3 regions of the Streptomyces daliensis genome follow, and region 3 is predicted to be linked to each of the others. Evidence: riboswitches for the same ligand, from Rfam matches in the RefSeq annotation. Region 3 holds a riboswitch; each other region holds the start of a gene.
The links. A riboswitch is a leader RNA that binds a small molecule or an ion and turns the genes downstream of it on or off. The one in region 3 is predicted to bind cobalamin.

Region 1 (4,313 bases), on a different contig from region 3:
GAGCCCAGGACGTCGGCCCGGAGCAGGCTCACCACGGGCGTGGCCTGGGCCGTGCTGCTGCTCGGGCTGTGGCTGTGGGGGCGCGAGCTGACCGAAGGCGGGCGGAGCGGCGCCGTGTTCGGCGACGACTCCCGCACCCGTGGCGCCGCCGCCGGAACCCAGCGCCTGCCCGCGGCCCACGATCCGCTCCCTGGCACACCACGCCCTGTGAAGCTGCGCATCGGCGCCCTCGGTGTCCGCGCCCCCGTGATCGCGCGCGGCGTCGAAGGGCACGGCGGCATAGCGGCACCCCCGTACAGCAGGCCGGGGCTCGCGGGCTGGTACGGCGCCGGACCCGTACCGGGCGCCCGGGGCGCCTCGCTGATCGTCGGGCATGTGGACACCGAGCGGCACAAGGCCGTCTTCTACGGGCTCAGCAGCGCCGACCGGGGCACGAGGATCGAGGTCACCAGGTCGGACGGCACCGTCGCCGAGTTCACCGTCGAGCGGACGAAGGTCGTGCGCCACGAGGACTTCGACGCGCGCGAGGTCTACGGGCCCGCCGTGCGCGGCCGGTCCGAACTCCGCCTGCTCACCTGCGGCGGCGCCTTCGACCACGAACGGCGGGCCTACACCTCCAACGTCGTCGTCTCCGCCTACCTCACCGGTTCGCGCGGCACCCCCGCCGGCTCCTGAACCCCGACTCCCTGACCTCGGCCCTCCGCTTCCCCGATTGCGCTGTGAGCGTGCGGCGGTTCCGCGAGGGGACGCGGGAGGGGAAAGTCGGTGCATGAGACTTCTGTTATTGGGCGGTACGGAGTTCGTGGGGCGCGCTGTCGCCGAGGAGGCGCTGTCACGGGGCTGGGAGGTGACCGTCTTCCACCGGGGACGCCACACGCCCCCGCCCGGCGTCACGGCCCTGCGCGGGGACCGGCACGGCACGGAGGACGGCCTGACGACCCTGGCCGAGGGGGAGTGGGACGCCGTCGTCGACACCTGGTCGTGGGCCCCGTCGGCGGTACGGGACGCGGCGCGGCTGCTCGCGGACCGCGTGGACCGGTACGTGTACGTCTCCAGCCGCTCGGTCTACGCGCCACCGGTCGCGCTGGGACTGGACGAGGACGGACCCGTGCTGGATGCCTCGCCGGACGACGGCGACGACGGCGCTGACGTGCCCTACGCGCGGGCCAAGCGCGGCGGGGAACTGGCCGCGCTGGACGCCTTCGGCGACCGGGCGCTGCTGGTGCGCGCGGGGCTCGTCCTCGGCCCGTACGAGAACCTCGGGCGGCTGCCCTGGTGGCTGGCGCGGATCGCGCGCGGCGGGCCGGTACTGGCTCCGGGACCGCGGGATCTGGGCCTCCAGTACATCGACGCGCGCGACCTCGCCCGCTGGACGGCCGACGCGGTGGAGCGGCGGCTGAGCGGTCCTTACAACCTGGTGAGCCCGCCGGGCCACGCCACCATGGGCGAGCTGCTGGAGGAGTGCGTACGCGTCACGGGGTCCGGCGCCGAACTGTGCTGGACCGCTCCGGAGACCATCCTCGCGGCGGGCGTCGAGCCGTGGACCGAGCTGCCCGTCTGGGCCCCGCCGGGGGAGCAGTGGGACGCGCTGTTCGGGGGCGATGTGTCCAGGGCGCTGGCCGCAGGGCTGCGCTGCCGTCCCGTCGCGGACACCGTGGCGGCGACGTGGGAGTGGCTGCGGGGCCTGGACGGGCCGCCGCCCGTGCGGGACGGCTGGCGGGCCGGGCTGGATCCGGACCGGGAGGCGCGCGTCCTGGCCGCCCGCACCTGACGGGCCGCGTCCGACGGGCCGGGCCCGACGACGGGCGGGCCGGGGCAGGGCGGTGAGCGGGCCACGTACCCCGCTCACCGCCCCACGGCACCGCGTGCGACGTGCCGTTACGCGTCCCCGGACGCCCCGGCGGGCTCCGCCGTGGTCCGCGAGGTCCGCGCACCCTGTCCCTGTCCGGCACGTGCCGCGCGCAGCCCCAGCGCGCCGAAGGTGACGCCGAGCGCCGCCCACAGCAGCACGTGCGAGGCCAGCGAGAGCACCCGGAAGTCCCACAGCAGCGGCGCGGGCACCGGCACGGGGTCGGGGTTGCCAGGGAGCAGGAAGAGCACCGCGAGCGTGCCGGCCGCGGCGGCAGCCGCGGCGAGCTGGCGCACCGGAGCGCCGTGCCCCGCGCGGCCGAGCCGTACGTGCAGTTGCCAGGCCAGCAGCATGCCGAGCACGCCGATGGCGAGCGCGGCGACCCACAGCGCCTGCCGTTCGGAGACGGTGCCGCTGTCGCCGACGCCGGGCGGATTGGCGGGATAGCGCAGCGCGGGCAGCAGCGACAGGGCGAGGAACCCGGCGCCCGCGAGGGTCAGCGCCCGCTCCCAGGGGCGGTCGTGGAGCGTGCGGGTGCGGTGGACGAGCACATACGCCAGGGCGAAGAAGACGCCGATGGCGAGCCCGACGACCACGGCGGTGACCACCAGGCCGAAGTGCTGGGTGCCACGGGAGAACAGTTCCTCGGCCTCCGCCGCGTGCGAGTGCGCCTGCCCGCCGCCCCCGTGCGCGTGGGCGTGCTCGGCAGCCGCGCGCTTCTCCTCCAGCCCGATCGCCCTGTCCATCAGGGGCTCGGCGAGGAGCAGCGAGAAGAGCCCCGAGAGCAGCCCGGCCACGCCACCGGCCGCGAGCCCTCTGCGCAGCAGGGGCAGCAGCGGATACGGGGCCGACGCCGACGAGACGGGAGAAGGGTGAGAAGACGTAGAAGGGGAGGAAACGGGCGGTGAAGGGGAAGCCGGTGATGAGGATGCGGGTGTCATGTGCGCAGGCGTCCCGTCAGTGGCAGGGGGCGCCGAAGAGGTGCCTGCCGTCGTGCGAGAACTCGTGCAGATAGCTGCCGGTGGCCGAGATGATGTTGCCGTTGTCGACGAAGACGGCGTAGAGCGCGATCAGCGCGACGATGGCCGCCGCGGCGGCGATGAGCCAATCGCGCGAGCGGATCGTGACATCGGCCTCGGGAAGGGCCGCACCGGTCGCGGTCGGTTGAGCGGTGTGCAGGGACATCCGCGTGCCTCCTCCTGGGGTTTCCACGCCCCGTTGGCGGAGAAGCGACAGGTCAGTTCCTGACTCCCGTGCGGCCCCGGGCGGCGTGCGCGCGCCCCGGCCTCACGGACACAGTGGCGGGACCGTCCCGGAATCGCACCGGGTTCCTGCGCACCGTCGCCTCAGTATGAATATGTACCGCTCGGAGAGTCCCAGCCTGGCATGTCCACTGTCAATACGGCCTGTGCGGGGTGCCCGGCGGGGATCCACTCCCCCCTCAGGAGGACTCCGGCCGGGCACCCTTGTCCCTGTCTCCGGGCCTGCGAGAGGAAGGGGCCCGGAGAAGGGGAGCGTGCGAGGCCGGGGTCCAGGGCCTCGGGGTCACCGTAGAACGTCCCGCGTGACCCGTCACGCAACGATCCGGCCTACACCCCTGGTTTCAGGCCGAGTTGACGGGCGGGTAAGGCCGTGGTCCGGGGCACGGGAGGCCCGCGGCGGCCACCCGTAACAGCTGCACGACAGTTTCGCGGCCAGCGCGTGGCCCTGTGACACGATGGCCAGGTCCGGTGTGTTCCAGGGGGCCGGGGGAGTGTCTCCCGGTCAGTGCGGCCGAGGGGGAGTGGATGTACGGCAACTACGCCGGCGGGAGGAGCGGGAGTGCCCATCCGGGTACGGGCGCCCGTACTCGTGCGCGTACCCGTACGCGTACGAGGTGCGTCGCGGGCGGCGCGGCCGTGGGGGCTGTGCTGCTGCTGGCCGGGTGCTTCTCGTCGTCGGACGGTGGTTCCGGCGGGGGTGGCGAGAAGTCGGGCGAGGCCGGGCAGCGGCCCAGGTCCGTCGCCCCGTACTGGGTCAACCCGCAGGGCAACGCCGCGCGTCAGGCCGCCGAGTACCGCGGCGCGGACAAGGCCGACGAGGCGGCGCTGATCGACAAGATCGCGAAGCAGCCCGTGGCCGAGTGGGTCGGCACCGAAGACCCCCAGGGCCAGACGGAGAAGCTGACCAGCGCCGCGGCCAAGGCCGACCGCGAAGCGCTGCTCGTGCTCTACAACCTCCCGCACCGCGACTGCGGCCAGTACTCGAAGGGCGGCGCGGCGGACGCGGGCGCCTACCGCGACTGGCTCGACAAGGTCGTCAAGGGCATCGGGGACCGCGCGGCCACGGTGATCGTCGAACCGGACGCGATCCCGCACCTGCTGGCCGAGGGCTGCACGCCCCAGGAGTTCCACGACGAGCGGTACGCGCTGCTGAACGAGGCCGTGACCAAGCTCAAGGGCCTGTCGAAGACCAAGGTGTACCT
Region 2 (4,313 bases), on a different contig from region 3:
CATGGCCACCACCATTTCCACGGGGGCCCTCAAGCCCAAGACCGCGGTGGCGATGTCGGCGGCCCTCAACCTCGTCGGCGCGTTCCTCTCGGTCGAGGTGGCCAAGACCATCTCGTCGGGAATCATTGACGAAGGCTCCGGTATCCGGCCCGAAGTGATCTTCGCGGGTCTCGTCGGCGCCATCATCTGGAACCTGCTGACCTGGCTGGCGGGCCTCCCCTCCAGCTCCTCCCACGCCCTGATGGGCGGCCTCATCGGCGCCACCGTCGCCTCCGTCGGCCTCGGGGCCGTCAACGCCGACGTCGTCGTGATGAAGGTCCTCATCCCGGCACTCGCGGCGCCGCTCGTCGCGGGCATCGCAGCCCTCGTCGCGACGCGGCTGACGTACCGGCTCGCCCGGCACGCCGACGAAGGCCAGACCGCCAAGGGCTACCGCGCGGGCCAGATCACCTCGGCAGCGCTCGTCTCCCTCGCGCACGGCACCAACGACGCGCAGAAGACCATGGGTGTGATCACGCTCGCGCTGATCACCGGCGGCGCCCTCGCGCCGAGCGCCGACCCACCGGTGTGGGTCATCGCCGCAGCCGGCATCGCCATAGCGGCCGGTACGTACCTCGGCGGCTGGCGGATCATCCGCACCATGGGCAAGGGCATCACCGACATCCAGCCCCCGCAGGGCTTCGCGGCCCAGACCAGCGCTGCGGCCACCATCCTGGCCTCCTCGCACATCGGCTTCTCCCTCTCCACCACCCACGTCTGCTCCGGCGCCGTCATGGGCTCCGGGCTCGGCCGCAAGGGCGGCGTCGTGCGCTGGTCGACGGCGGGCCGGATGGTCACGGGCTGGGCGCTGACCCTCCCCGCTGCCGGTCTCGTCGCCGCGGGTTCGGCCCTGCTGGCCGACCAGGGCGACTGGGGCGTGGCCACGGTCGCGGTCCTCGCGCTGGCGATCTGCCTCACCATCTGGGCGCTCTCTCGGCGCCAGCCGGTGGACCACACCAACGTGAACGACGTCCACGACGGCGCGGCCCCCGCACCGGCCGACGGCACCGGTGTTCCCGGTGTTCTCGGCGACGCGGACGAGCCCGCCGGTGTCGTCACCGCGGCCATGCGCTCCGTCGCACCGCCTCCGGCCCCCGGCACGCCCGTCACCTCCGAGGCGGCGGCAGCGGCCCTGGGCGCTGACACGGCCGACGGGACCTCGTCCGATGAGAGCGACGGGACCGCCTCCGAGCCCCGGCCCGGGCATGTGCCGTTCGCAGGGGCGGAGCCCACGCTTCCGGAGCCCCGCCCGCGCGCGGGCACCGCGGCACGTCCCCGGTCCGGCGTCCCCTCCTAGAGGCCCCGGCACCCCACCCCCCGTCCAGGAAGTCAGAAGGAAGACCGCTATGAACATCGACTGGGCCGCTCTCGGCCAGGTCTTCGGCGTCAGCCTCGTGGCGACGGTCGGCCTGGTGGGCGTGTTCACGCTCGGCATCGTCGGCTCCTCGGCCCGCAAGGCGGACGGCACCGGCGCCCCGGCGCTCGCCCGCACCGGTGCCTACGCCTGCTTCGCGCTGTGCGCGGCGGCCGTGGCGTTCGGCATCTACCTCATCGCCGCCTAGCGACGACGGCGTTCTCACGAGGGGTACGAGCGGTTGCTCGTACCCCTCGTCCGTGTGCGCCCGTGTGTCTCCTCACACTCTCCCGTCGCAGGTCAGGGCGAGTTGACGCCCTCTCGTGAACCGTGGTGGACTTCCCGTTGCCCAACGGCGGCAGGAGAGGAAGCCGGTGCGAATCCGGCGCGGTCCCGCCACTGTCACCGGGGAGCGCTCCCCAACCAGAAGGTCACGGCCCACGCGCACATGCGGGCTGGAAGGCCGGGGAGGGGGTCCGTACGACACCCCCTGAGCGCCGATCCGGGAGCCAGGAGACTCTCACCGCCGGTCACGTCGAGCCAGGGCGAGGACCCTGAGTGAGGACACCGCCATGCCCGGCTTCACCGCCAACGAACTCCTGGCCGCACGCCCTGACGTGGGCACGGCACGCCCGGTGCCCACCACGGCACCGGCCCTACGAGGCATGACGGCGCGCTGACGGATGCGGGCCCCACGCGCCCACGCCTGTGGCGCAGCCCTCGGATTCCTCGGCGATCTGCTGCTCGGTGACCCCCGGCGCGGCCACCCCGTGGCCGCCTTCGGGCGCGCCGCCGGTGCGGCCGAGCGCCGCCTGTGGCGCGACCGGCGCGACAGCGGCGCCGCCTACACGGCCCTGTGCGTCGCGGGCGCCGTCGCCGCTGCGACGGCGCTGTCGCGCGCCGCGCGTGCGGCGGACCACCGTACGAACAGCACCGGCACCGTGGCCGTCGGCCACGGTCCCGCGAGCGTCGCCCTCACCGCGGGCGTCACCTGGACCGTGCTCGGCGGCGCCGGGCTGGTCCGCGAGGCACGCGCCGTCGGCGCCGCGCTGGAGGCGGGCGAGCTGGCGGCGGCGCGGCGGCGGCTGCCCCATCTGTGCGGACGCGACCCCCAGGCGCTGGACGCCGACGGGATCGCGCGCGCCGTGGTCGAGTCCGTCGCCGAGAACACGTCGGACGCGGTCGTGGGCGCCCTCGTGTGGGGCGCGCTGGCCGGGGTGCCCGGGATGGCGGGCTTCCGCGCCGTCAACACGCTCGACGCGATGGTCGGCCACCGCTCCCCCCGCCATTTGCGCTTCGGCTGGGCTTCGGCGCGGCTCGACGACGTCGCGGGCTGGCCCGGTGCCCGGCTCACCGCCGTCCTCGCAGCGCTCGCGGGCCCGGACCCGCGCGGCGCGCTGCGCGCCTGGCGTACGGACGCGCACCGCCACCCGAGCCCCAACGCGGGTCCCGTGGAGGCCGCGTTCGCCGGTGCGCTGGGCGTACGGCTGGGCGGGACGCTCTCCTACGGCGGGCGCACCGAGCACAGGCCCGTGCTCAACTCGCCCGGGCGTGCCGTGGAGACCGGTGACATCGCGCGCGCGGCGCACCTGTCGCGTCGCGTCGGCGTGCTCGCGCTCGCGGTGACCGCGGCGGGGCGGCTCGCCGCCGGGGCTGCGTATTCCCAGTACTCCCGCGTGCGCGGGCGACGGAAGGGGACCTCGTGAACAACGGCACGGCCGGCAGAACCGGCACCAGCACCGGCACCGGCGCTCCGGGCGGCGGCCTGCTCGTCGCGGGCACGACCTCCGACGCGGGCAAGAGCGTCGTCACCGCGGGCATCTGCCGCTGGCTGGCCCGCAAGGGCGTGAAGGTCGCCCCGTTCAAGGCCCAGAACATGTCGCTGAACTCCTTCGTCACCCGCGAGGGCGCCGAGATCGGCCGCGCCCAGGCCATGCAGGCGGCGGCGGCCATGGTGGAACCCAGCGCGCTGATGAACCCCGTACTGCTGAAGCCGGGCGGCGACCGCACCAGCCAGGTCGTGCTGCTGGGCAGGCCCGTGGGCGAACTCAGCGCACGCGGCTACCACGAGGGCCGCCAGGAGAAGCTGCTGGCCACGGTCACCGACTGCCTCGACGAGCTGCGCCGCACCCACGACGCCGTCATCTGCGAGGGCGCGGGCAGCCCCGCCGAGATCAACCTGCGGCGCAGCGACATCGTCAACATGGGCCTCGCCCGTGCCGGACGGCTGCCCGTCGTGGTCGTCGGCGACATCGACCGGGGCGGCGTCTTCGCGTCCTTCTTCGGCACGACGGCGCTGCTGGCCCCCGAGGACCAGGAACTCCTCGCGGGCTACCTCGTCAACAAGTTCCGCGGCGACGTGTCCCTGCTGGAGCCAGGGCTCGACATGCTGCGCCGCATCACGGGGCGCCGGTCCTTCGGGGTGCTGCCCTTCCGGCACGGTCTGGGCATCGACGAGGAGGACGGGCTGCGCGTGTCGCTGCGCGGCACCGTGCGCGAGTCCACCGTCGCGCCCCCGCACGGCACCGACGTGCTGCGGGTCGCGGTGCTCCCCGTACCGCTGATGTCGAACTTCACCGACGTGGACGCGCTGGCCGCCGAACCAGGCGTCGTCGTCCGCTTCACCGACAGGCCGGAGGAGCTGGCCGACGCCGATCTCGTCGTCGTGCCCGGCACCCGCGGCACCGTGCGCGCGCTGGAGTGGCTGCGGGAGCGCGGGCTGGCGCAAGCGCTGGTGCGGCGCGCCGCCGAAGGGCGTCCCGTGCTGGGCATCTGCGGCGGCTACCAGTTGCTGGGCGAGCGCATCGAGGACGAGGTCGAGTCGCGGGCCGGAACCGTCGACGGGCTCGGGCTGCTGCCCCTGCGGGTGCGGTTCGCGGCGGAGAAGACCCTCGCGCGGCCGGGCGGCACGGCGCTGGGC
Region 3 (4,313 bases):
CCCGAGGTGTGCTCCAGGACGTAGCGGGCGTCCTCGGGCTCGGCGATCGGGCCGCCGTGGCACAGGACGAGGATGTCCGGGGAGACCCGCTTCGCCGCGTCGTGCATCTCCTGTACGGCGCGGGCCGCCTGGTCGAGCGTCATGGCCGTGGCCGCGCCGATGGAGCCCTTGGTGGTGAGCCCGACGTGGGGCACCAGGACGTCGGCACCCGCCCTGGCCAGCTCGGCTGCCTGATCGGGGTCGAAGGCGTACGGCGCGGTGAGGAGGTCGCGTTCGTGTGCCTGCCGGATCATGTCGATCTCCAGGCCGAAGCCCATGCCGGTCTCCTCCAGGTTGGCCCGGAAGACGCCGTCGTAGAGGCCGACCGTGGGGAAGTTCTGCACCCCGGTGAAGCCCATGGCCTTGAGCTGGTCGAGGAAGTGCCCCATGACGCGGAAGGGGTCGGAGCCGCACACGCCCGCGAGCACCGGTGTGTCCCGTACGACGGGCAGCACCTCGCCGGCCATGTCCACGACGATGGCGTTGGCGTCCCCGTAGGGCAGGAGCCCGGCGAGCGAGCCGCGGCCCGCCATGCGGTAGCGGCCCGAGTTGTAGATGATGAGCAGGTCGGCGCCGCCCGCCTCGGCGCACTTGGCGGACAGGCCCGTGCCCGCTCCCGCGCCGATCACCGGCCGTCCGGCGTCCGCCTGGGCACGCAGGCGTGCGAGGGCCTCGGTACGGTCCATCTCTCGTCTCTCCGTTCGCTCGGTGGCGGTGGCGGTGGCAGTGGTGGTGGTCGTGCTGGTGACCGTGGTGGCGGGCATGACCACCCGTCAGACGGCGGGGGTGCCCGCCGGAACGTGGTCGCGTCGCACGATCAGCTCGTGCAGATGGTCGGCGGCGGCCGTCGCGAAGACGGCGTCGTTGAGGTGTGCGTCCACTACGTGCAGGCGGACCGCGGTGCCCTCCACCGCCGCGCGCAGTGCGTCGAGGCACGCGCCGTCCGCCGTCCGGTCCTCGAACGGGCCGTCCGGCGCGTCCACCGCCGACACCCCGCGCAGCGGCCAGAAGACGGAGACGGGCCCCTTCGCCGCGCCGAGCTTCGTGCCCAGTGCCGTGCCGAGGGCCGCCATCTCCTCCGTACTGGTCCGCATGAGGGTGACGGTGGGGTTGTGGACGAGCAGGCGCCGCGCGGCGAAACGCTCGGGAACGGTTGCCTCGGGGCCGAAGTTGACCATGTCCAGAGCGCCCGGTGCGACGACCTGCGGGAGCGCGGCGGCGCCCGCCGCCGTGAGCCGGTCGGGGCCCGCGCTGAGCACACCGCCGACGAGGTCGTCGGCCAGTTCGGTCGTCGTCAGGTCCAGCACACCGTCCAGTTGGCCGTCGGCGGCGAGCCTCTCCAGGGCCCGGCCGCCCACGCCCGTGGCGTGGAAGACCAGCACCTCGTAGCCGAGTTCCTCCAGGCGTCCCCGTGCCGCGTCCACCGCGGGCGTGGTGACGCCGAACATCGTCGCGCCGATGACCTTGCGCCCCCGCGGTCCGGGCTCCGCCACGGCGCGTGCCCTGTGCGCGGCCATACCGGCGGCCGCGGCTGCCGCGTTGCCGAGTACGAGCCGCGAGACGGAGTTGATCCCGGCGATGTCCACCACGCTGTGCATCAGCGTGACATCGCCGCTGCCCACGTACGGGCCCACGTCCCCGCCCGCCATGGTGCTCACCAGCAGCTTGGGCACCCCGACGGGGAGCGCGCGCATCGCGCGGGCCGCGATGAACGAGCCGCCGCTGCCGCCGACCGCCAGCAGTGCGTGCAGGCGGCCCGCCTCGTACAGGTCCCGCACGACGTGCTCTGCGCCCTCCGCCATGGCCGTCACCGCCGTGTTGCGGTCTCCCGCCGCGCGCAGTCGCTCCAAGTCGTGTCCCGCGGCGCGTGCGACGGCCTCGCCCGACACGTCGGCGGCCGGTGTGCCCGGCGGGACGCGTCGCACCCCGGCGTCGACGAGTACCACCTCGCAGCCTAGCTCCCGTAACCGCGCGCTCAGCCAGGCGTACTCCGCGCCCTTGGTGTCCAGGGTCCCGACCAGTACCACCGTCGCCATCCCGGCGCTCCTTCGCTCGACGATGATCCGATCCTGGGTGGTGCGACGGTGGCAGGTAAAGACCGGGGTACGGACGCGGACGGGCGAGGCGCGCGGGAGCGGCCTCTCAGCGGCCCCTCAGAGTGTGGTGGGGCCCCGGCGCTGGAGCGCGTCGTGGGGTGTCACCTGGTACGGGCGCAGGGTGTGGGCGCCGGGGCGCGGGCGGTTCAGGTCGCGGTGCGGGTGGCCCGTGCCGGAGCGGACGCGTGCGGGGTGCGCGATCCTTCTGACGGCGCGCAGGGCGACTCTGCGCAGGGCTGCGGTGGTCGGCGTGCGGCGGGTACGGGTGCGCATGGTGCCTCCCTCTGCTCGGTGAGCCGCGTGTGCCGCGGCTGGCCCTTGGGACTCGGTGGCGCTTCTACCCGACGCGTAAGGCGTCAACCGCCCTCGATGTCCTGACGGCCCGGCGCACCGCTCCTCCGTCCCCTGGCCCGCGTCCCGTCCTCGCAGCTCAGCGCACCGTCCGCCGGGCGAACCGCCCAGGTCCGTGTGATAGCTTGCCGACGCCAGTCGAACCCCTGATGGGGTCAGGGAATCCGGTGCGAACCCGGAACTGACGCGCAGCGGTGAGGGACAGGGCGGGCGAGCAGAGGCCACTGGAGGAGTCCGGGAAGGCGCTCGGCCCGTGGGAGTCCCGAGTCCGAAGACCTGCTGGCGGTCCGCCCCGGCACCGGGGCGGAAGGACGCCGGGCCTCGCGACTGGGCCTCTGACGGATGGGAACTGTGGTGGCGACCTCACGCCGTACCCGCATCGCGGCCGTACTCCTCACCTCTCTGATGGCGCTGACGGCCGCCTGCGGCACAAAGGGCTCCGGGGGCGAGGGTTCCGGGAAGTCCGCGGCGTCCGGGGGCTATCCGCGCACGCTGGAGAACTGCGGCGAGAAGGTCACCGTCGACTCCCCGCCCCGGCGGGCCGTCTCGCTGAACCAGGGCACGACGGAGATCCTGCTCTCCCTCGGCCTCGCCGACCGCATGGCGGGCACCGCGACCTGGACCGACCCCGTCGCCAGGGGCCTGGGCGAGGAGAACGCCAAGGTCGAGCGGCTCGCGGACAACGCGCCCTCCTTTGAACGGGTGCTGGAGGAGGAACCGGACTTCGTGGCGGCATCCTTCGAGTCGACGCTCGGCAAGGGCGGGGTGGCCCCGCGCGGGGACTTCGAGAAGCTGGGCGTGCCGACGTACCTCTCCCCCACCGACTGCGCCAAGGAGAACGGCGGGAGCGGCGACGGCGAGCGCGCGAGGCCGCTGCGCATGGACGACGTCTACGGCGAGGTCAGGGACCTGGCCGAGGCGTTCGGCGTGGAGAAGCGCGGCGAGAAGCTGATCGCGGAGCTGAAGGCGCGCACCGCGAAGGCGACGGAGGACGTCGAAGCGTCGGACACCCGGCTGATGTACTGGTTCGCCAACTCCGAGTCGCCGTATCTGGCCGGGTGCTGCGGTGCGCCGGGCATCATCACGCGCGCCGTCGGCGCGGAGAACGTCTTCGACGACACACACGACGAGTGGCCGCAGATCAACTGGGAGCGGGTCGCGGACCGCGATCCCGACGTGATCGTCCTCGGCGATCTGAGCCGGAAGAGCCAGACGGCCGAGACCGCCGCTGCGAAGATCAAGTGGCTGGAGTCCAACCCGGTCACCCGCCATATGAAGGCCGTGGAGAAGAAGCGGTATGTGCTGCTGAGCGGCGCCGCGATGAATCCGTCGATCCGCACGGTCGAGGGGATCGAGAAGGTCGCGAAGGGCCTGCGGACGTTCGGTCTCGCCGGTTGAGTACGCCGCGCGAACGCACACCCGCCACGCCCGACGCGCCCGCCGCGCCCGCACCGGCCGCACGGGACGGCGCCGACGGTCCGACACCCGCCGCGCGCCTACGTGCCGCGCGGGCGTGGAGCGCGCGGGCCGCGCGCACCGGGACCGGCGCGGCGGTGCTGTGGGCCGCGGGGGTGCTGCTGCTCGCGCTGTCCGTGGCGGTGGCCATCACCATCGGGCCCGCGGCACTGCGCGTCGGCGACGTGTGGCGGGTGGTGGCCGAGCGCCTCGGGGGTGCCGAGGCCGGGCTGACGCCGATCCGCGAGGGCATCGTGTGGGAGCTGCGGCTGCCGCGCACCCTGCTCGCGGCGGTGTGCGGTGCGGGCCTGGGGGTGTGCGGCGCCGTGCTTCAGTCGCTGCTGCGCAACCCGCTGGCCGACCCGTTCGTCC

Region 1: another riboswitch for cobalamin. It lies ahead of ACYVOO_RS06405 (CbtB domain-containing protein); the one in region 3 lies ahead of ACYVOO_RS24555 (ABC transporter substrate-binding protein).
Region 2: another riboswitch for cobalamin. It lies ahead of ACYVOO_RS10885 (cobalamin biosynthesis protein); the one in region 3 lies ahead of ACYVOO_RS24555 (ABC transporter substrate-binding protein).

Annotation. Positions count from the first base shown of each region.
Region 1 covers NZ_BAAGSO010000029.1:2,807-7,119, reverse strand. Annotated here, with positions in the region: gene ACYVOO_RS06420 (class F sortase) at 1-675, shown strand, start outside; gene ACYVOO_RS06415 (NAD-dependent epimerase/dehydratase family protein) at 770-1,771, shown strand; gene ACYVOO_RS06410 (CbtA family protein) at 1,879-2,790, opposite strand; gene ACYVOO_RS06405 (CbtB domain-containing protein) at 2,807-3,034, opposite strand; cobalamin riboswitch at 3,067-3,207, opposite strand; gene ACYVOO_RS06400 (glycoside hydrolase family 6 protein) at 3,637-4,313, shown strand, end outside.
Region 2 covers NZ_BAAGSO010000052.1:11,376-15,688, reverse strand. Annotated here, with positions in the region: gene ACYVOO_RS10895 (inorganic phosphate transporter) at 1-1,336, shown strand, start outside; gene ACYVOO_RS10890 (hypothetical protein) at 1,386-1,601, shown strand; cobalamin riboswitch at 1,711-1,932, shown strand; gene ACYVOO_RS10885 (cobalamin biosynthesis protein) at 2,077-3,099, shown strand; gene ACYVOO_RS10880 (cobyric acid synthase) at 3,096-4,313, shown strand, end outside.
Region 3 covers NZ_BAAGSO010000094.1:469,714-474,026, forward strand. Annotated here, with positions in the region: gene ACYVOO_RS24540 (phosphoenolpyruvate hydrolase family protein) at 1-803, opposite strand, end outside; gene ACYVOO_RS24545 (Tm-1-like ATP-binding domain-containing protein) at 813-2,075, opposite strand; gene ACYVOO_RS24550 (hypothetical protein) at 2,193-2,408, opposite strand; cobalamin riboswitch at 2,605-2,784, shown strand; gene ACYVOO_RS24555 (ABC transporter substrate-binding protein) at 2,829-3,884, shown strand; gene ACYVOO_RS24560 (FecCD family ABC transporter permease) at 3,881-4,313, shown strand, end outside.